DNA from 3 places in the Glutamicibacter sp. 0426 genome. Region 1 is predicted to be linked to each of the others. Evidence: riboswitches for the same ligand, from Rfam matches in the RefSeq annotation. Region 1 holds a riboswitch; each other region holds the start of a gene.
What was found. Region 1 has a riboswitch for S-adenosylmethionine ahead of BKX98_RS11395 (O-acetylhomoserine aminocarboxypropyltransferase/cysteine synthase family protein). Riboswitches for the same ligand answer to the same signal wherever they lie in the genome.
Positions count from the first base shown of each region.

Region 2: it holds a riboswitch for S-adenosylmethionine, as region 1 does, so the genes downstream of both, BKX98_RS09800 (acyl-CoA dehydrogenase family protein) here and BKX98_RS11395 (O-acetylhomoserine aminocarboxypropyltransferase/cysteine synthase family protein) in region 1, are expected to answer to the same signal.
Region 3: it holds a riboswitch for S-adenosylmethionine, as region 1 does, so the genes downstream of both, BKX98_RS10355 (flavin reductase family protein) here and BKX98_RS11395 (O-acetylhomoserine aminocarboxypropyltransferase/cysteine synthase family protein) in region 1, are expected to answer to the same signal.

Region 1 is NZ_MPBI01000004.1:63,426-69,963, reverse strand. It holds gene BKX98_RS11410 (methylated-DNA--[protein]-cysteine S-methyltransferase) at 1-402, opposite strand, end outside; gene BKX98_RS11405 (RNA polymerase sigma factor) at 399-896, opposite strand; gene BKX98_RS11400 (histidine phosphatase family protein) at 1,012-1,572, opposite strand; SAM riboswitch class I at 1,683-1,794, shown strand; gene BKX98_RS11395 (O-acetylhomoserine aminocarboxypropyltransferase/cysteine synthase family protein) at 1,893-3,266, shown strand; gene BKX98_RS11390 (CoA-binding protein) at 3,266-3,760, shown strand; gene BKX98_RS11385 (DeoR/GlpR family DNA-binding transcription regulator) at 4,076-4,852, shown strand; gene BKX98_RS11380 (1-phosphofructokinase family hexose kinase) at 4,849-5,829, shown strand; gene BKX98_RS11375 (fructose-specific PTS transporter subunit EIIC) at 5,826-6,538, shown strand, end outside.
Region 2 is NZ_MPBI01000003.1:316,086-322,623, reverse strand. It holds gene BKX98_RS09830 (SDR family oxidoreductase) at 1-419, opposite strand, end outside; gene BKX98_RS09825 (hypothetical protein) at 604-1,152, shown strand; gene BKX98_RS09815 (sugar diacid recognition domain-containing protein) at 1,558-2,619, shown strand; gene BKX98_RS09810 (GntP family permease) at 2,911-4,272, shown strand; gene BKX98_RS09805 (SdpI family protein) at 4,380-4,736, opposite strand; SAM riboswitch class I at 4,953-5,043, shown strand; gene BKX98_RS09800 (acyl-CoA dehydrogenase family protein) at 5,092-6,330, shown strand; gene BKX98_RS09795 (acyl-CoA dehydrogenase family protein) at 6,356-6,538, shown strand, end outside.
Region 3 is NZ_MPBI01000003.1:437,024-443,561, forward strand. It holds gene BKX98_RS10345 (ZIP family metal transporter) at 1-151, opposite strand, end outside; gene dnaB (replicative DNA helicase) at 213-1,568, opposite strand; gene BKX98_RS10355 (flavin reductase family protein) at 2,425-2,925, opposite strand; SAM riboswitch class IV at 3,020-3,137, opposite strand; gene BKX98_RS10360 (NAD(P)-binding domain-containing protein) at 3,425-5,221, opposite strand; gene BKX98_RS17265 (helix-turn-helix domain-containing protein) at 5,334-5,564, opposite strand; gene BKX98_RS10365 (hypothetical protein) at 5,578-6,507, opposite strand.

The sequences.
Region 1 (6,538 bases):
CCCGTAATCGATATGCCCCAGTTCCAGCTGCACTTGGCGGCGGAACTGCGTAGAGAGCTGCAGATCCACCGGGAGCTCGAAACTGTGCCGTGTGCCCTCGAAGTACTCATCGAGTTGCCGGGCGGTCCCATCCAGGCTCGACTTGTCGCGCAGGATGCGTGGGCTGAGCTTTTCCGAGAGCAGCTCAAGTATCCGGTCGTGGCCCTCGGATTCGAATGCCACCCGCACCAGCCCGGCATCGGTGCTGGCCAGCAGCAATGAACCCACTGGGCTGTCGACCATCCGATAGGCGACATCGACAAGTTCAAGCGCGCGGGCTTTTTCAGCGAGCTGGCCTTGCAGCGAGTCGAGGGTTTGCATTTCAGCGGCCGTCGCCTGCTGCTGATAATTTTTTTCGTTCATGGCTGCTCCCGCCATAGTTCCTGGTCGTCTAGCCGGACCCGCAGGTTCTTGATCCCGTCGGCACCGGCCCTGCGGGCAGCGGCTTCGCTGCCCGAAAGGATTTCGGCAATTTGCGCGTAGCTCATCCCGCCCAAGTACCGATAGGCCACGACCTGCCTTTGCTTGCCGGGAAGCTGATTCACCTCGTGCCAGAGCTGAAGATTGTCCAACTGCAGATCCGGCCGGTTCATCCCGGACGCGGGACCATCCATGTCCTGGTCATTAAGGATCTCCGGCTTATGCTTGCGCAACTCGTCAATGGCCTTGTTCCGGGCAATGCGCACCAGCCACGCCAGGACATTGGCATCATCTGGCAGCTGCGGGTACGCCTTGAGCGCGGCGAGGAAGGTTTCGGACCAGGCATCTTGCGCGCGGTGCTCATCCAGCAGGGCGCGGCAAACACGCAGGACGTTCAGTCCATAGTCTTGGACTATCCGCTCGAATGGTGCTTGCATGGCTCTCCTGGGATTTCGCGACCTGCTGGCCTCTCACCATGTAAACGCAACGGCCACCTGTTCTGTGAGGTGTGAATGAAAAATTTTGTCATTCACCCCGCTGCCGCACGGATTCCTAGAATGCCACCAAGTCGGATTCACCGGCGAGCTGCTCAAGCCGGGCCAAATCCACGTCGATAATTTCGCCATTCTCCACGCCTTGGGCTTGCCTGGTTCCTGCCAAGGCGTCGCGAATGGTGCGCATGGTGGCCCCATGGCTCACAATCATGATCTTGCGTCCGGTATGCTTGCTGGCTAGGCCCAGCAGCGCTGGCACCGCGCGGTTCAAGATGTGCGCACGCGGCTCAATCTGGTCTGCGGCGGCAGCCGATTCCTCGTCGCTGACCTCCGCCATGATCCGGCCCTCCAGCGGGCCGAAACCGCGTTCAATGAGTTCCGGAACTGCGTTGCCCGTTTCTGCCCCGATCTGCTGGGCAATCAGCACGGCAGTTTCCCGGGCACGCGCCAAAGGGGATGCCAGAATGAGCGAAAAGTCTTGGCCGATGAGCTTGCGCCCGACTTCGCGAGCTTGCTCGCGTCCGGTTTCGTTCAGCGGGATGTCGGTTTGCCCCTGCAGTCGGCCTGCAAGGTTCCAATCGGTCTGCCCGTGTCGAACCAGTGCCAGCGAAGTATCCATGACTCCAGCCTACCGGTGCCATAGATGTCGAAGAATCTCCGATCACAGGCCCGATACGCAACGTTACGACTCATAGTTGGGTCACGAACGGTCATGTTGCGAAGATTATTACACCATCCCGAGCGGCTGAGAGATCTGGTTCGACGACGCCGCAGCAACCTGCCACATCCGGTGGTTACGGTGCTACCGCCAGAAACGATGCAGCCGCTTACCCGTTGGAGAACGGCAGGAAGCGACATTGATTCCGGGATTCCTGCCTCGATCGCGGCCCGCCCTGCGGTGCACGCGAAACCCCCGTCGACAAGGAGTCGTAAGCCACCATGGCAGATCACAAGTTTGGATTCCGCACCCGCGCCCTGCATGCCGGAGGCACCCCCGATGCCGAGCATGGCTCACGCGCAGTGCCCATCTACCAGACCACGTCGTTCGTGTTCAAGGACGCTGACGATGCGGCCAACCTCTTTGCCCTGCAGAAGTACGGCAACATCTACTCGCGCATCGGCAACCCGACCGTGGCGGCCTTCGAAGAGCGCATGGCTTCGCTGGAAGGCGGCATCGGCGCGGTAGCCACCGGCTCGGGCATGGCCGCGGAATTCGTCACCTTCGCGGCGCTGGCCCAAGCCGGCGACCACATTGTCGCCTCCTCGAAGCTCTACGGCGGCACCATCACCCAGCTGGATGTCTCGCTGCGCCGCTTCGGCGTGGACACCACCTTTATCGACTCCAACGATCCCGCGGACTTCGAAGCCGCGATCCAGGAGAACACCAAGGCCGTCTACACCGAGGTGGTGGCCAACCCGTCCGGCGACATCGCCGATCTGAAGGGCCTGGCCGAGGTGGCGCACCGCCACAACATCCCGCTGGTAGTGGACTCGACGCTCACTCCCCCATACATCCTTCGCCCCATCGAGCACGGCGCGGACATCGTGATCCACTCGGCCACCAAGTTCATCGGCGGGCACGGCACCACCCTGGGCGGCGTGGTCATCGAGTCGGGCAAGTTCAACTGGGGCAACGGCAAGTTCCCCACCATGACCGAGCCGGTAGCCAGCTACGGCAACGTCTCCTGGTGGGACAACTTCGGCGAATACGGCTTCTTGACCAAGCTGCGCAGCGAGCAGCTGCGCGACTTTGGTCCGTCGCTGCCGGCCCAGTCGGCATTCCAGCTGCTGCAGGGCCTGGAGACCCTGCCGCAGCGCATGGACAACCACCTGTCCAACGCCAAGCAGGTCGCCGCCTGGCTGGAATCCGATGAGCGCGTCACCTACGTGAACTACGCAGGCCTGGATTCCCACCCGCAGCACGAGCAGGCCAAGGAGCTGCTGCCCCTGGGCGTCGGCTCGGTCTTCAGCTTCGGCGTGAAGGGCGGACGCGAAGCCGGTGCCAAGTTCATCGAGGCGCTGCAACTGGCCAGCCACCTGGCCAACATCGGCGATGCCCGCACCCTGGTGCTGCACCCCGCCTCCACCACGCACCAGCAGCTGAGCGCCGAGCAGCTGGTCTCCGCTGGCGTGCCGGAAGACTTGATCCGCTTGTCCGTGGGCCTTGAAGACGTCGAGGACATCCTCTGGGATCTGGACCAGGCACTGGCCGCTTCGCAGGAGGCTGCCGCCGGTTCCGCCGCGCAGTTCGAAGCGCCAACTTATGACGGTTCCGCCTGCGCATTGCCAACCGCTTCGAAGGGAGCAAACTAATGACTGCCGTTGAAACCACCTGGGAAGGCCCGGGAGCCGCGCAGCGCCTGGAGATCCTGCGCGAGACGAAGACCATCGCCATTGTCGGCGCATCGAACAAGCCGTCGCGCGCCAGCTACTTCGTGGCTACCTACCTGCTCTCCTCTTCACGGTACAAGGTGTACTTCATCAACCCGGTACTCGATGAGATCCTGGGCCAGCCGGTGTACAAGTCGCTCGCCGATCTTCCGGAGACCCCGGATCTGGTGGAGGTCTTCCGCAAGCATGATGACCTGCCCGGCGTGCTGGACGAGGCCCTGGCCGTGGGCGCGAAGACCCTGTGGCTGCAGCTGGGCTCCTGGCACGAGGAAGTGGCCCATCGCGCCGAGGCCGCGGGCATGAACGTGGTCATGGACCGCTGCGTGAAGATCGAGCACGCCCGCTTCCATGGCGGTTTGCGCCTGGCCGGATTCAACACCGGCGTGATTTCCGCGAAGCGACAGGTCCTCGCCTAGAAAGTCCGGAGCTCCACATAGTGGGTGCATGCAGCATTCAGCTGCATGCACCCATTACGTGTTCGGAACAGCTCCAGAGTTTCCGTGCAGGCCGACGGGACTGGGCTTTTCCCGCGGCTCATTCGGCAGGAACGTACAGTTCACCTGCGCAATCATGCGCGATGCAATTTCCTCGCCTTCCCCCGAAACCCACTTAAAACCAAATAAAGCCAAGAATTCCCTAGATTTTTACTTGACGATGCCACGCAATCGGGCATAAAGTCATGGAAACACAGATTGATGTGTTGCAGGTCATGAGGAATTGCGGAGGCAAGAATGTTCGCCGAAGAACGACACCGGCTGATCGTTGGGCAGCTCGAAGCTGACGGGAAAGTAACCGTCGCCGAGCTCGCGCAGCGCTTCGACATCACCCGGGAAACTGTGCGGCGGGATCTGGCCCAACTTGAGTCCGAGAACTACCTTCGCCGCGTCCACGGCGGAGCGGTTGCCATCACCGAGGCGAGCACCCGCGAGGAAAGCTACGTGGTGCGCACCGCCATCCATTCCGAGCCCAAGGCCCGCATCGCCCAGCGCGCACTGAGCCTGCTGCCGGTCTCCGACGCCTCAGTTGTCATCGACGCGGGAACCACCACGGAAATCCTGGCCGAGCGCATGCTCAAAAGCGCCGCGGGCAACGGCCTGGTGGTCATCACCCATGCCCTGCCCATCGCCGCTGCCCTGGTCCACAGCCCGGATATCGCCTTGGAGCTGATCGGCGGGCGGGTCCGCGGCATCACCGGCGCCTCCAGCGGAGCCCGCACCGTGCAGGAATATTCCCAGTACCGGGCGGACATCGCCTTCATCGGCACCAACGGGCTGCATGCAGGATTCGGCCTGAGCACCCCGGACCCGCTGGAAGCCGCCGTCAAGCGCGCCCTGGTCGCCAGCGCCCGCCGCGTGGTGCTGCTGGCCGACGGATCCAAATTCGACCAGGAAACCCTGGTCTGCTTTGCCCGGTTTGAAGACATCGACACCCTGGTCACCGACCAGCAGCCCGGCGAGGAGCTCGCTGCCGCGCTGGAAGCCGCGGATGTCGAGGTGGTGATCGCATGATCATCACGCTGACCGCCAATCCGGCACTGGACAAAACCATCGAGCTGGGCGAGCCGCTGGCTCCCGGTGCCGTGCAGCGCGCTGTGGCCAGCCATGTCCAGGCGGCAGGCAAGGGAGTGAACGTCTCGCGCGCCATCGCCGCGGCGGGTGGCGCCACCTTGGCCGTGCTGCCCGGAGCCAGCACCGACCCGCTGGTCACCGCGCTGGCCCACGACCAGCTGGCTCACCGGAACCTGCCGATCGCCGAAGCGCTGCGCACCAACACCACCCTGACCGATCCCGATGGCACCACCACCAAGATCAATGAGCCAGGTCCCGCCCTTGATGCGCAGCAGCTGGCCGAGCTCGGCGAGCTGGTCGCCGAAGAGGCCGCCGGCGCCAGCTGGCTGGTGATGGCCGGCTCGCTGCCGCCGGGAGTTCCCGCCGGCTTCTATGCGCAGCTGACCGCAAAATTGCGCGCGGCCCTGGGCGCAAAGTGCCCGAAGATCGCCGTGGACACTTCCGGCGCACCGCTGCTCGAGCTCTTTGCCCACGGCCAGCAGCACATCCCAGACCTGGTCAAGCCCAACGCCGAGGAACTGGCGCAGCTGGCTGGCTGCTACAGCGAAGCGGCACTGGAAGGCTCCATCGAGCTGGCCGCCGGCTGCGCGCAGCAGTTGCTGGACCGGGGCGCCGGCGCGGTGCTGGCCACGCTCGGGGCACAGGGCGCGCTGCTGGTCACCAAGCAGGGCGCCTGGCATGGTTCGCACACCCCGATCATCCCGCGCAGCACCGTGGGGGCGGGCGATTCCTCGCTGGCCGGCTACCTGCTGGCCGATGCCGCTGGGGCCAGCGCCCCTGAACGGCTGAGAAACGCCGTCGCCTATGGGGCTGCGGCAACGCAGCTGCCTGGCTCCACCATCCCGACAGAATCCGATCTCACCGCTGGCGCCGTAACCGTCAGCGAACTTACCTCAACGCAAGGAACCGAGTCATGAGTGAACTAATCACCGCAGAGCTCGTGCTGCTCGACGCCGACCTGGGCAACAGCACGAGCGAGGTCATCGAGAAGCTGGCCCTGCTGGTGGCCAACCAGGGGCGCGCCACCGATGCCGCCGCACTGGCCGCCGATGCCAAGGCCCGCGAAGCCAAGACCGCGACCGGGGTGCCCGGCGGCATCGCCATCCCGCACTGCCGTTCGGCAGCGGTCACCGAACCGACCCTGGCCATGGTCCGGCTGGCCCCGCCGGTGGACTTCGGCGCCAAGGACGGCGAAGCCGACCTGGTGTTCTTCATTGCCGCCCCGGACGGCGCCGACCAGGACCACCTCAAGCTGCTCTCCAAGCTGGCCCGCGCGCTGGTGAAGAAGCCGTTCACCGCCTCGCTGCGCGAAGCAGGCAGCGAAGCCGAGATCGTCGAGCTGATCCGCGCGGTTGTCTCCGATGCCCCGGCGGTCTCCCTCCCCGACGCTGCCCCGGCTGCCAGCCCCGCCGCGCCGGCCGCCCCGGCCGTTGCCACGAAGAAGATCATCGCGGTCACCGCCTGCCCCACCGGCATCGCGCACACCTACATGGCAGCCGATTCGCTGGCCCAGGCCGCCGGCGAAATGGGTGTCGACTTCGCGGTGGAAACCCAGGGCTCCTCGGGTTCCACCCCGCTGGACCCGGCGGTCATCGAAGCCGCCGACGCAGTGATTTTCGCGGTGGA
Region 2 (6,538 bases), on a different contig from region 1:
CTGTCGCGCAGGAAAGTCCAGCGCATCCCGGACTCCTTCAGGTATTGCTCGGTGGCGTGGTGCTCGCGGGCAAGGGTGAACAGCGCATCGGGTGCCGCGGCGGAAAAGGATGTATAGATGACCTGCTTTACCCCGGCCTTGCTGGCCGCGTCGATGAAGGCACGGTGCAGATCCATCCGCTGCGGCCCTTCCGGAGCGGAGACCATGAAGAGCACCTCAACGCCGTCAAGGGCCTCGGCGCTGGCGGACTGGTCGGCATAGTCGAATTGCCGCACCTCGGCCTCGGGCAATTCCGGGGCCTTCGACGGCGTGCGCGCCAGCAGGCGCTGGGCGATCCCGCGGTGGGCGAGCTGATGGGCCACCAGTGATCCGAGCGCTCCGGTGGAGCCGGTGACTGCAATACTTGGCGTGGACCCCATGGCTGCTCGCTTCCCCTCTGGTGCAATGCCCAGTGCCAGCCTAGGCGAAGCGCGCCCTATTCGATACCCCAGCGTTGGGACGACTTCGGCGGCGTGAGGTGTCAGCCGAGGGGTTGAGATCGGCTGTCCCGAGTTACCTCAGCCTGCCGATGTCCTTGCGCGGGTGGATTTCTACGATTGAACCATGAACAAGAAAAGGTACCTCGCTGTTGGCTCCCTGAGCATCATTTTTGCACTCCTGCTATCCGGATGCAGTGTCAGCGATCTGTTGTCGGACAAGCTGGATGAGTCAACGACTAGAACTGCGGAATCCTCCAGCAAAGCTGTGGCAGATGGCCTCTTGCCGAACTGGGTTCCTGAAGGCGGAACAAATATCGAACTGGTGCAGCGCAACACAGGCAACGAACGTATTTTCGTGATGGACTACGAAGGAAAACTCAACGATGGCCAGTGCACCGCTCTGAGCAAAGTCGGAGATCCAACCGACGCAGAATTGGCTAAGGCCTACGCTTCCGATCCGCGTACCAAGGATCTGGCAGCAGTCGAAATATCCAAAACTAGAACGTTGGATGCAGACTGGTGGCCAGACGACGCCCAGACGCGTACCACGGATCTCTGCGGACGGTTCTGGGTCCACCAGGCCGATGGAAAACTTTATGCCTTTGCCCCCGACTTGGTTGTCCAGGTGCAGGCCATTGAGAAAGAGCGCGCGGCGGCCGAGAACAACAAGTAGCTTTAATCTGGTCGGCCATGATTCGCAGGCCGCCAAGTCATTCTGCTGTGACTTGGCCGGTGGCTTGCGAATTCATGGTTCGAAGGAAGTCGGTCTCTAGCTGTTGGTGTTCGGAGCTAACCGAGTTGCGTACACAATGCAACCGGCCAGTCCGAGGAAGCTGAGCAGAATCGCAGAGAAACCGAGTAGGCCCGGAAGCTGCTGGCTCCAGGTCATATTGAACGTCACGAGCAGAGCGACCAAAAATCCCCCCGTCAGGTAGCTGACAGCTGAACTCATGATGAACCTTTCGTGGGGAGAACTTGCTTCAGCGAGCCTAGCATCTCCAAGCGTGGGAGCCTAGGACCTTGAGCAGCTGTTTTGGACTTCCATGTCCGTATGGAAGGTGGCGGCTAGGATGAAGACATGAATCAAAAGGAGCAACCTCGGCTGGCCAGCGCATTGGCGCAAAAGGTCGTTGATACTATCGCTCCGACCATCAACCGCAACGTGAACATCATGAATGCTCACGGGGTCATCATCGCTTCGACCGATGCCGCGCGAATCGGCACCCACCACGACGGCAGCGCCGAGGCAATCAGCCGCAACGCCATCATCCGGGTCAGCCAGGCTGACGGTTCCGCGGGAACCCTGCCAGGGGTCAATGTCCCTCTGACGCTGAACGGCCAGCTGTGCGGAGTTGTCGGCGTGACCGGTGCTCCGCATGAGGTGGAACCGCTGGCCGGCCTGATTGCCTTGACGGTGCAATTGCTCTTCGCCCAGGACTACGAGCACTCGCGCAGTGCGCGCCGCGAGACCGAGGCCCGAGACATCATTTCTGCGCTGATCGCAGGCCGCGTGGCCCCCGAAGTCATCGACCGCTCGCTGGCTGCCCATGGCTTGCGCGGGCCGAAGTGCATCGAAGCATGGCTCCCGCGAAGCGTCGAGGATCCGTTGCTCGAAGAACCTGCCAAGGAGCACCACCGCACGTCTTGGATCAGCCTGTCCGGTGCGTACTGGAGGCTGCGCGCAGCCCACGAGCCTGCTTTCGCTGAAGAACTCTTGAACGAGGAACGTTTCCTCGTGTCCATGCCGGTGGAAACTGCGGAGGAGCTCATGGCCGAAACCGAAGCGCTGCGCGTGCTGCTGGGGTACCCGTCGCTCGTGCCCCGCCATGCCCAGCGCGGAATGTGGAGCCGGGAAATTGCGGTGGCTATCGCCCGCACCCCAGCGCGCAGCCTGGAACATGCCGCCGCTCCGGCGCAACAGCTCAACGAGGAACAAGCCAAAACCCTCTTGGTGGTTTCGACGGCTGCATCGATGAGCCAAGCCGCCTCGGATCTGCATATTCACCGCAACACCTTGGTGCAACGGCTTGAGCGGATCGGCCGGATTAGCGGTGTGGACATCCGGCAGTCCAGCGAGTCACTGAAACTCCAGCATGCGATTTACGCGAGAGCGGCCATGGGCCAGCTGCATATTTTCTAGGACCCGGGAACTGGGTTGCGGTGACAGTTGTGGCAGTAGCCGGATATTTGCACACATTGACCCAAATCGAAAGTGGGCAAATATGGTCGTGTGCCCATAGGTAATCGGTGCGGGTTTTTCTAGTATTGGCAGGATGATCGATCTTTGCGCCCGAATTCCGTGGCGGCACGGAGGTATCTAGTCCAACAGCCAAGGCTTTGAGCAGCTTTGCCGACGGGGCTGATCCACCGGTTGTGCCATCGTGGGCCGGGAGCAGAGAACTACTGTTTTTGGCAAAGGAGCCAACCCGCCGTGTATGAACTTCTTGTTCTGCTGATCCTTGTCGTGGCCATCGTAATGGTCACGGCACGCTTGAAAATCAGCCCATTCCTCGCCCTCATTGGCGCCGCCATCCTGGCTGCCTTCGCCTACCGGATTCCGCTGGCCGACGTGGCCTCGACGGTCACCACGGCCTTTGGCAGCACCATGGGCAACATCGGTCTGGTGATCCTGTTCGGAACAATGATCGGTGTGATCCTGGAGAAATCCGGTGCCGCGATCTCCATGGCAGATGCGCTGATCAAGGTCCTGGGCACGCGGTTCCCCAACCTGACGCTGTCGATCATCGGCTATATCGTTTCCATCCCGGTCTTCTGCGACTCCGGGTACGTGGTGCTCAACTCGCTGCGCAAAGCCATCACCCTGCGCACCGGCGTTTCTGCGCTGGCGACATCCATCGCCCTGATGACCGGCCTGTACGCAACCCACACCATGGTGCCGCCGACTCCGGGTCCGCTGGCCGCAGCGGAAAGCATCGGGGTTGCCGACAACCTGGGCCTGATCATCGCCGTCGGCTTGCCTGTTGCCGCCATCTCTGCGCTGGCAGGTTTGGCCTACGCCAGCCGTTTCAACAAGTCCAAGTGGACCCCGTTGCCCAGCGAGGGCGATGACGACATCTCCGAACTCGACTACGAGCAGCTGCGCGCGAGCTTCGGCAAATTGCCGAGCCCGGCATTGGCATTCATGCCGATCCTGGTTCCGCTGGTACTGATCTGCGCCGCTTCCATTGCGAAGCTGCCTTCGCACCCGTTCGGCGAGGGCATTGCCCTGGAAATCCTTTCCTTCATCGGTACTCCGGTGATCGCCCTGATCTTCGGCTTGATCTCCGCGACCTTCCTGCTCAGCGGCGACAGCAAGCTGGCGGTCTTCAATGAGCAGATGCATGAAGCCGTGCGCACCGCTGCCCCGATCTTGCTGATCACCGGTGCCGGTGCGGGCTTCGGCGCGGTGCTGGCAGCCTCGGATCTGACCACGATCCTTTCGGATTCGCTCAGCGGCCTGGGCTTGGGCCTGGCGGTGCCGTTCCTGATCGCCGCTGCGCTGAAGTCCGCGCAGGGCTCGTCCACTGTGTCCATGGTGACCACCTCTGCGCTGGTCGCGCCGATGCTCGGCTCCTTGGGTCTGGGTTCGGAACTGGGCATGGTGCTCACGGTCTTGGCCGTCGGTGCCGGTGCGATGGTTGTCTCGCACGCCAACGACTCCTACTTCTGGGTCGTGTCGCAGCTCAGCCGCATTCCGGTGATTACCGCATACAAGACCTTGAGCGTGGCGACCGCCATTCAGGGTACCGCCGCCTTCCTGACGGTATTGCTCCTGGGAGCCGTGCTGCTGTAGCAGGACGCTGGCCCAGCAAGCAATGGATCGCACCATCTGCCGATGGCGCGATCCGTTGCTTTAAGGATGTGTCTGAAAGCGGTAGCCGAAGAGCGACGTCCTGCCCGCTAGATGCCTCGCGCGGCCTGGTTCGCTTTGGCAGCCGAGACCATCAGCAACACGATAATGGCCAGATAACCTGCGCCGGTCGTGGCGAAGGCGAAACCGAACTGGCCCAGCACGCAGAGGATCGCTGCACCGGACAACATGGCCCAGCCGGCCCAGGAAGCCGCGGCCACCAGCGGCGCAGCCCGCCGATGCCCTGCCAACCAGGCCTCGTCGCTGGCCAAGGTGTGGCGCGTCCTGATGCCGATGGCCGCATTGCGCGCGAGCTTTCCATCCCGGGCCATGGGTGCGAGGAGCGCTGCCACCAAAGTGATGGCCAGCAACCCGAACATGAAGGAGATGACGCTTGCTGGATCCACGTTCCACCTATCCTGCCTATTCGCCGTGAACAGCCATCCTATTCGGAAGTTGCGCAGTTCCCGAGTTCAAATTTCGTCATGCAAGTGTCATATGAAGGCCGCGCAGCCATCGATCAGGCAAGCAGGTGGCTCGAAGATGACGTATTTTGTCCTGCCGTTCCCTCGCATGACAGTGCCCTTCCGTGACTGCTGCCGGCAGTGGTTGACTCGGAGCACAACCCATCCAGAGCGGCTGAGAGACCTGGCTCCGCGACGCCGCAGCAAGCCTGCATCCCGCAGGTAGTGCTAACGCCAGGATCGATGGAATCGCAGGGACCCTGCGTCCTTCGGAACCTGCAACGCAAGGGAGAAGAAGATGACAGTGCAAGATACCGTACAAGACACCGGACTACGCCGAGTTCCCTACTATGGGAACGCCAGCGAAACCGAGCTGGAGCAGTGGCGCGAAGTTGCCCAGCAGGTGGCAGGCACGCTCGCACAAGACGCCCTGGAACGCGACCGCAAGAACCAGCAGCCATTCGCCGAGGTGCAGCTGCTGCGCGAAGCCGGCTTGCTGAACCTTTTGGTGCCTGCAGAATTCGGCGGAGCAGGAGCCCACTGGGAAACGGCATTCGACGTGGTCCGCATCCTGGCGGCGGCCGATGGATCCATCGCGCAGCTGCTGGCCTACCACTACATCAACCAGTCGGGCATTGCCTTCTATGCTCCGGCGGGGGCGCAAGGCAAGTGGTGGCAACGCACCGTGGAAGGCGGGTGGCTCTGGGGCGATTCGGTGAATCCGGTTGACCCGGATCTGACGCTGAGCGTCGAAGGGGATGGGTACCGGCTGAACGGGGCCAAGCGGTTCTCCACTGGTTCCGGTGTTGGCGAGGTCATCGTCATCAACGCGCTGGTCCAGGGCGGGGAATACGACGGGCAGATTCTCGCCTTCGTGCTGCCCCGCGACATCGAAGGACTGGAAATCGTTGACGACTGGGACTACCTGGGCCAGCGGCTCAGCGCATCCAACTCGCTGAAGTACCACAACGTCAGGCTTGAAGCCGAGGACTTGCTCGGATTCGTCACCGACGAACCGGTGTCCACCTTGCTCACCCCGGGCATCCAGCTGGCTTTCGCCAATTTCTACCTGGGCATTGCCGAAGGAGCGCTGGAGCGTGGCAAGCAGATCCTGCTGGGCCGCAAGAACGCCTGGCTGTTCTCGCAGGCCGACACCTACGCCCAGGATCCGATTTTCCAGCGGATCGTCGGGGAGCTCAAGGCCCGCACCGCCGCGGTGGCGGCGCTGACCGAGAAGCTCGGCCGGAAATTCGATGCCTTGCTGTCGAAGGCCGGAGACGTCACCCAGCCCGAGCGGGCCGCGCTGGCAGTGGAAATTGCCGAAGCCAAGGTGGTTTCCACCGAGGTGGGCGTCGAGGTGGCGAACCGGATCTTCGAGGTGACCGGATCATCCTCGACCGCGAGCTCGGTGGGCCTGGACCTGTATTGGCGCAATGTGCGCACCCACTCGCTGCATGACCCGGTGGACTACAAGAAGATCGAGGTCGGCGCGTACTTCCTGCGCGGAGAATCCCAGCCGCTCTCGCTCTACACCTAGAAATTCCCACGGATTGGACTGAACGATGACTGTACTTGCAACTGGCACTCGGCTTGCAGGGCTCAAAGCCCGTTTTGCCCCGCTCTTCGCGGACATCGCGCAGGGAGCTGCCGAACGCGACCGCACCGGCGAACTGCCCTACCAGGCAGTCGCGGACCTGGCTGCCGCCGGCTTCGGCGCAATCCGGGTTCCGGAATCGCACGGCGGG
Region 3 (6,538 bases), on a different contig from region 1:
CCAGGGCGCTGATCAGGACCCCGGCGCCGAAAGCCATGATGGCGCTGACCCAGACCTTGGGGATCTTCAGCCACCAGGCAGCACCGGACCCCAGCAGCAGGGCGGACCCGGCCACGGTGCCCCAAAGCAAAGCCTGCAACGAAGCGAACATGGCACCCACTATAGCCAGCAATGAGCCGGGTTAGTAGGTGCCATATGAGTTCTGACTGGGACTAACCCTCGTTGGACATGTTATTGAAACGCGAATAGTGGCCCTGGAAGGCCACGGTGATGGTCTTGGTCGGACCTGCACGGTGCTTCGCGATGATCACGTCGGCCTCGCCCGGACGGTTTTCCTTGTCGTACACGTCGTCGCGGTGCAGCAGGATGACCATGTCGGCGTCCTGCTCGATCGAACCCGATTCACGCAGGTCCGAGACCATGGGCCGCTTGTCGGTGCGCTGCTCGGATCCGCGGTTCAGCTGCGACAGCGCGATCAGCGGCACGTCGAGCTCCTTGGCCAGTAGCTTGAGGTTACGCGAGAACTCCGAGACTTCCTGCTGGCGCGATTCCACGCGCTTGCCCGAGCTCATCAGCTGCAGGTAGTCGAGGATGATCATGCGCAGCTCGTTGCGCTGCTTGAGCCGGCGGCACTTGGCGCGGATTTCCATCATGGACATGTTCGGCGAATCGTCGATGAACAGCGGGGCTTCGTTGAGCCGGCCCATGGTCGTGGCGATCTTGGTCCACTGCGCATCTTCCACCGAGCCCTTGCGCAGGTCCTGCAGCTGGATAGACGCTTCGGCCGAGAGCAGGCGCATCGCAATTTCGTTGCGGCCCATTTCCAGGGAGAAGAATACGGTGGCCATGTTGTGCTTGATGGCAGCCGAACGGGCGAAGTCCAGCGCGAAGGTCGACTTGCCGACGGCGGGACGGGCAGCGATGATGATCATCTGGCCGCCCTTCAGGCCCTGGGTCAGCTCGTCGAATTCGTAGAAGCCGGTGGGCACGCCGGTGATGCCGTCGCCCGCGTTGGCCGCGTTCTCGATCTCGTCGACCGTGTCTTCGATGATGTCCGAGAGGCGCACGTAGTCCTCGCTGCTGCGGTTCTCGGCAACCTTGTACACCTCGGCCTGGGCTTCGTTGACGATTGCGTCGACCTCGCCATCCGGCGAGTAGCCCATCTGGACGATGCGCGTACCGGCGTCAACCAGCCGGCGCAGCACTGCGCGTTCGCGCACGATTTCTGCGTAGTACCCGGCATTCGCCGCAGTGGGAACCTGCTGGATGAGGTTGTGCAGGTAGGCAGCGCCACCCACGCGCGAGATTTCGCCGCGCTTGGTCAGCAAGTCGGCTACGGTGACCGCATCGGCTGGCTCGCCGCGGCCGTAGAGGTCAACGATTGCCTCGTAGATGGATTCGTGGGAGGGACGGTAGAAGTCGGTGCCGCGGATGGATTCAACGACGTCGGCAATCGCATCCTTGGAAAGCATCATGCCGCCGAGCACCGACATTTCGGCCTCGATATCCTGTGGCGGCTTGCGCCCTGCGTCGGATTCCCGTCCTTCGTAAACCGGCTCAGCACTCATTGCAGACACTTCCATCCCCTATTGACCCGCTGGGAAAATTCTCCTTGCCCTCATGGCAACGCTTCATCATGTCAGTCGATACGGACATTTAGCTGTAAAGCGCCTGTGGATATTTCTCTCCCGAAGCCAACACTAGGGCTGTTATTAACAGGCGTAAACCTCATTATCCACAGAATATGTGGATAACACACCGCTACCTGTGGACTCCCCTGTTCACAGTCTGGGGAGAACCCTGTGGATTACCCCACTCTACACACCGGTAACACCGATTGACTAGGCTGTTTGCATTTTCACACTTGTGGAAAGAAAGTTAATTCATTGAAGGTCATGCCAACCACATCGAGGTTATCAACACCCACAATCGCCCAGTTTCCGGGGTTTTTGCTCCTTTGTTCACATTTCCCCACACTTCATCCACAGTTTTGTGGATAACACTGTGGATACTGTTAATTCTGCAAAACCCTTAGTCACCACGGATTATTGTTCGCTATCAAGACTCCGAGCCCGAAGTAGTTCACAACCGACAAGAATTTCATCGCTCAGGGCCGTGGATAACTTGATGTCGCCGACGTGGCGTTGCGTGAATTTGAAGCCGTAACTGGGCTCTTGGCGCACTGCCGCCGATTTACCTCCGCAATCAGCTGCAGTGGAAGTGCAATTACACGTCGAACTTGCCCGCAGTGCATGGGCTGCATGTAGTCCAGGGTTGCTGCCGGTGCGCCCGGAGATCAAGAGGCATCGCGCCTAGTTTTCAGATTGGCGCAAGGATAAAGTGATTCCGCAGGCCTCGAAATCAAAAAAGCTTCGGCCAGATCAATACGTTGATCTGGCCGAAGCTTTGGAAGTTCAGAAGGGCTTAGACGAGCTCGGGAACCGGCAGTGAATGGAAGCGCGAATCGTGGAAGATCTGCGGTGAGTGCTTCGAGATGCGGTGCCCGTGCACTTCCATCAAGATCACCCAGTGATCCCCCGCTTCGACCTCGTTGTAAATCGAGGTTTCCAGCCACAGCGTGGACTCGTTAATGAACAGTGCGCCCTGCTCCGAGGAATAGGTGTCGATCCCGCGGAATCGGTCGCCGTTCTTCGACGCGATCTGAGCACACACTCCTTCATTGCGTTCGCTGAGCACCGAAACGCCGATGCGGCCAGCGTTGCGCAGTTTTGGCCACGTATTCGATGATTTCTGCACGGCGAACATCACCAGTGCTGGCTCGAGGGAAACACCCACGGTAAATGACGAAGCCACAATGCCGGTCTTCTCGCCATCCAGTTCTGCACAGAGGGCGGCTACGCCTGACGGATGCTGAGCGAAAACCTTGCGCAGGGTCAACGGGTCAAGTTCAAGATTCAATGACATGGCTCGATTCCTTCGGGTCTTGCCCACCGCGCAGTAGTCCGCACGCCGGAGCTTCTTGCTTCTCGAAGCCGCCAGAGTTGGAGTTCCGCGCCGTGTGCGGTACTTGTTCCAGCACGTTTTTGCGTGGAACCGAATCCTCACCTGGAGCACCCCACTACCGTTGAGAGGGTTGCCGATCAGCAAGCCAGGGCTTATAGCTGATGCTCTTGATTCTGCTTAAAACAATATGGGTGATTACGAAGCAGCGTCAAACAATTCACTTCTTAAATCGAAATACTCCGTCATTCATTCGGTGAACCGCGGTCATTTCTGGTCGCAATCGCTCATTTGTTCGCCACACATCATGTCCTGCTCGCCTTAATGCTGAGGAAGCGGCTTGCAACGGAATCCCTGACCGGTTCGGCCCCCAGTACCTGTTCTGCCGGTTGGCAACGAGCCTCGGCCCGCCCGGACCAATCACGGTCCAGGCGGGCCGGGAAACCTCAGGTACTTCCGCGCTTCAGAGCCGGTGGAAGCTTTCGGCGAGTGCGTACACCGGGGTGTCCAGCCCCTCGTAGCGGGCCTTGAGCTGCAGCCCGAGGTACTTGGAGTAGTGGCGCGACTGGTGCAGGTTGCCGCCGTGGAACCACAGGTTCTTGACCCTGGTCGGCTTCCACATGTTGCGCAGCTCCCCCTCCCACGGTCCGGGATCCTTGGTGGTGCCCGACCCCAGTCCCCAGCACTTGCCCACCTCGTCGGCGACCTCCTGGGATATCAGCTGCGCGGCCCAGCCATTCATGGAGCCGTAACCGGTCGCGTAGACCACCGCATCGGCGGGCAGCTCGGTGCCGTCGGCCAGTACCACGGAATGCTCGGTCAGGTGCGAGACTTCTCCCTTGGCAAGGGCGATGGAACCATCGGCCACCAGCTCCGAGGCGCCGATGTTGATGTAGTAGCCCGAACCGCGGCGCAGGTACTTCAGGAACAGGCCCGAGTCGTCGTCCCCGAAGTCCAGATCGAACCCGGCATCGGTCAGCGACTGGTAGAACTGAGCGTCATCCTCGCGGATCTGGGCGAAGGCCGGCTTGTGGAACTCGGGCAGAACCTTGTACGGGATCGAGGCGAAGATCAAGTCCGCGGTATTGTGGTCGATCGCGTTGGCCAGCGCCTCCTCCGAGTACAGCGGGCCGAGCACGGTCTTCATCAGCGATTCGGAACGCACGATATGGGTGCTGGAGCGCTGCACCATGACCGGCTTCGCTCTGTTGTTCACCAGGTCGGCGCAGATGTCGTGAGCTGAATTGTTCGACCCGATCACCACCACGTTCTTGCCCCGGTAGGCCTCGCCGCCAGGATGGGTCGAAGAGTGGTTCTGCTCGCCGGCGAAGATGTCCTGCCCCGGGTACTGCGGCAGGTTCGGGATGCCTGACATGCCGGTGGCCAGGACCAGATGGGTGGGGCGCAGGGTCAGCGGCTGGCCGCCGCGGATGACGTCGACGATCCAGCCCTCGCCTTCGGAGTCCTTGCGTGCGCCCACCGCCTCAGTCAGGGACCAGTAGTCCAGCTCCATGAGCTTTGTGTAGCACTCCAGCCAGTCCCCCATCTTGTCCTTCGGGGTGAACACCGGCCAGTGGTCGGGGAACTCGATATACGGCATGTGGTCGTACCAGACCGGGTCGTGCAGGGCCAGGGAGTGGTAGCGCGAACGCCACTGGTCGCCGGGCTTGGGATGCTTGTCGATGATCAGCGCGGGCACGCCCATGCGCTTCAGCCGCGCACCCAGGCCGATGCCGCCCTGGCCGCCGCCGATGACCAGGACATAGGGCTGCTCAGTGATTCCCAAGGATTCCTGGGCCTTCTTCCGCCGGTCCAGCCAGTTCTCCGAGACCATGTCCGCCCCGTGGTCCGCCCCCAATTCGCGGCGCGCCCCGGAAGGCTCGGGGAAGTCGCGCAGTCCTTGCGCGGTGGACAGCATTGTCCAGCCCAACCCGTCGCGCAACCGGAACAGGCCCTTGCCCTGCACCGCATCGTTCTCGAAGGTGAACCAGGCCTCGATGACGCCCTCGGCTTCCGTGGCGTTGGTCACCTGCAGGTTGCGCGGCCAGGCCCCGGCATCGATGCCCAGCAGCATGGACTGGATGCCGTCGCGCCCCTCCGCGGTATGCAGGTTCCAAGTCAGCGAGGTCAGGTCGCGCCAGTAGGATTCCTCGCCGAACATTTGCACTGCGGCGGCGGAATCACTGGCCGACAACGCCTGCTGCAGCTTCGCCAGCCATGATCGTGCCTGGGTTTCCGGGGAGTTCTCGGCCATCGTCATCACTTCATTTCTTTCTGGAACCGTCTAATTGGTGCGTCAGGTGCCCTGCCGCGTGGAATCCAGATTATGACGTGGATCACAAGAAGAAAGGGTTGCAAAAGGTTGCGCGATGTCAGCAGGAGAAGACCACCGGCACGGTCAGCCGGTATGGGCGCGCGGCGATGATTCCGCCGAGCTTGGCACGCAGCCGTGACACCTCGGCGCGCACCGTCACCGCACTCACGGGCCTAGGCCACAGCTCAGCGAGCCCGTCCGCATCGACACCCTGGTGCCGACGGGCTAGAAGCTCCAGGATCTGCCAATGCCGCCACCCCAGGGGCACTTCGGTGCGTTCCGAGCCCACGCTGATCACCACCTTAGGCACCGGGCCGGAGCACAGTTCCAGCACTACCCGCTCCGCAACGGGACGCAGTAACCATCCCCCGGGGACCGGTGCGGCGTGCATGGCGCCCAGACCGCGTACCCAGACGTTGCCCTCCTGCAGCCCCCCCAGGCACAGGGAGGCGTGCCGGGCAGTCGAATCCTCGGCTGGCGGCCACGGCAAGATGCCCATCCACCAGCACGTAGCGTCCGCCCGGGCCATCCACGGCACTGCGCAGCTCGTCCAGCTCCAGCTGGTGCAGCCGCAGTAGCTCACCCTCGGCCTCCCGCGCGGTCGCGGAAACCAGCGCGAGGGTGTGCGGATGCGCGGTACGGAAGGACCCAGCCAGAGTCACCGTGGCCGCCAAGGCGCCGGTGGCCGGGTTGACGATCGGCGCCGAGGTGCACACCCAGGCATGCTGCTCCTCGCGGGCATGCTCCGGGCCGAAGACCTGAATGGGAATCCGGTCGACCATAACCGTGCCGATGCCATTGGTTCCCACATCCGCCTCCCGCCAGCGCGCTCCAGGAATGAAGCCGATACCGTCACTTTGCCGGCGCACGGCGCGCGGGCCGCGCACCGAGAGGATGTAGCCTTCCCCGTCGGTGATGACCAGCTGGTTTTCTGCCTGCCCTGCCAGGGGCAGGAGCCGGTCGCCCAGCAGTTGGCCGAGAATCGACATTTCCTGGTTGCCCCGCCGGCGAGCAGCCAGCTCGTCCTCCGGTAGCAACCTGGATTCTCCACCGCGGCCCGGAGCCCGCTTCCAGGAGCGCGCAATGACCGGACGCACCTCGCTCCGGATGCGCGCGCCCTCGGACCAGGCGCGATGCAAGGGCAGCAATTGCCGGGCGTAACCCAGTGGATCCACACCGGCGCCGAGCGCAGCTTGCAGGCTCTGGGCAGCAGGAGTGCGGACAGGTGTCATGCTTAGAGAATGGCATGCATCCTGGTCTAGG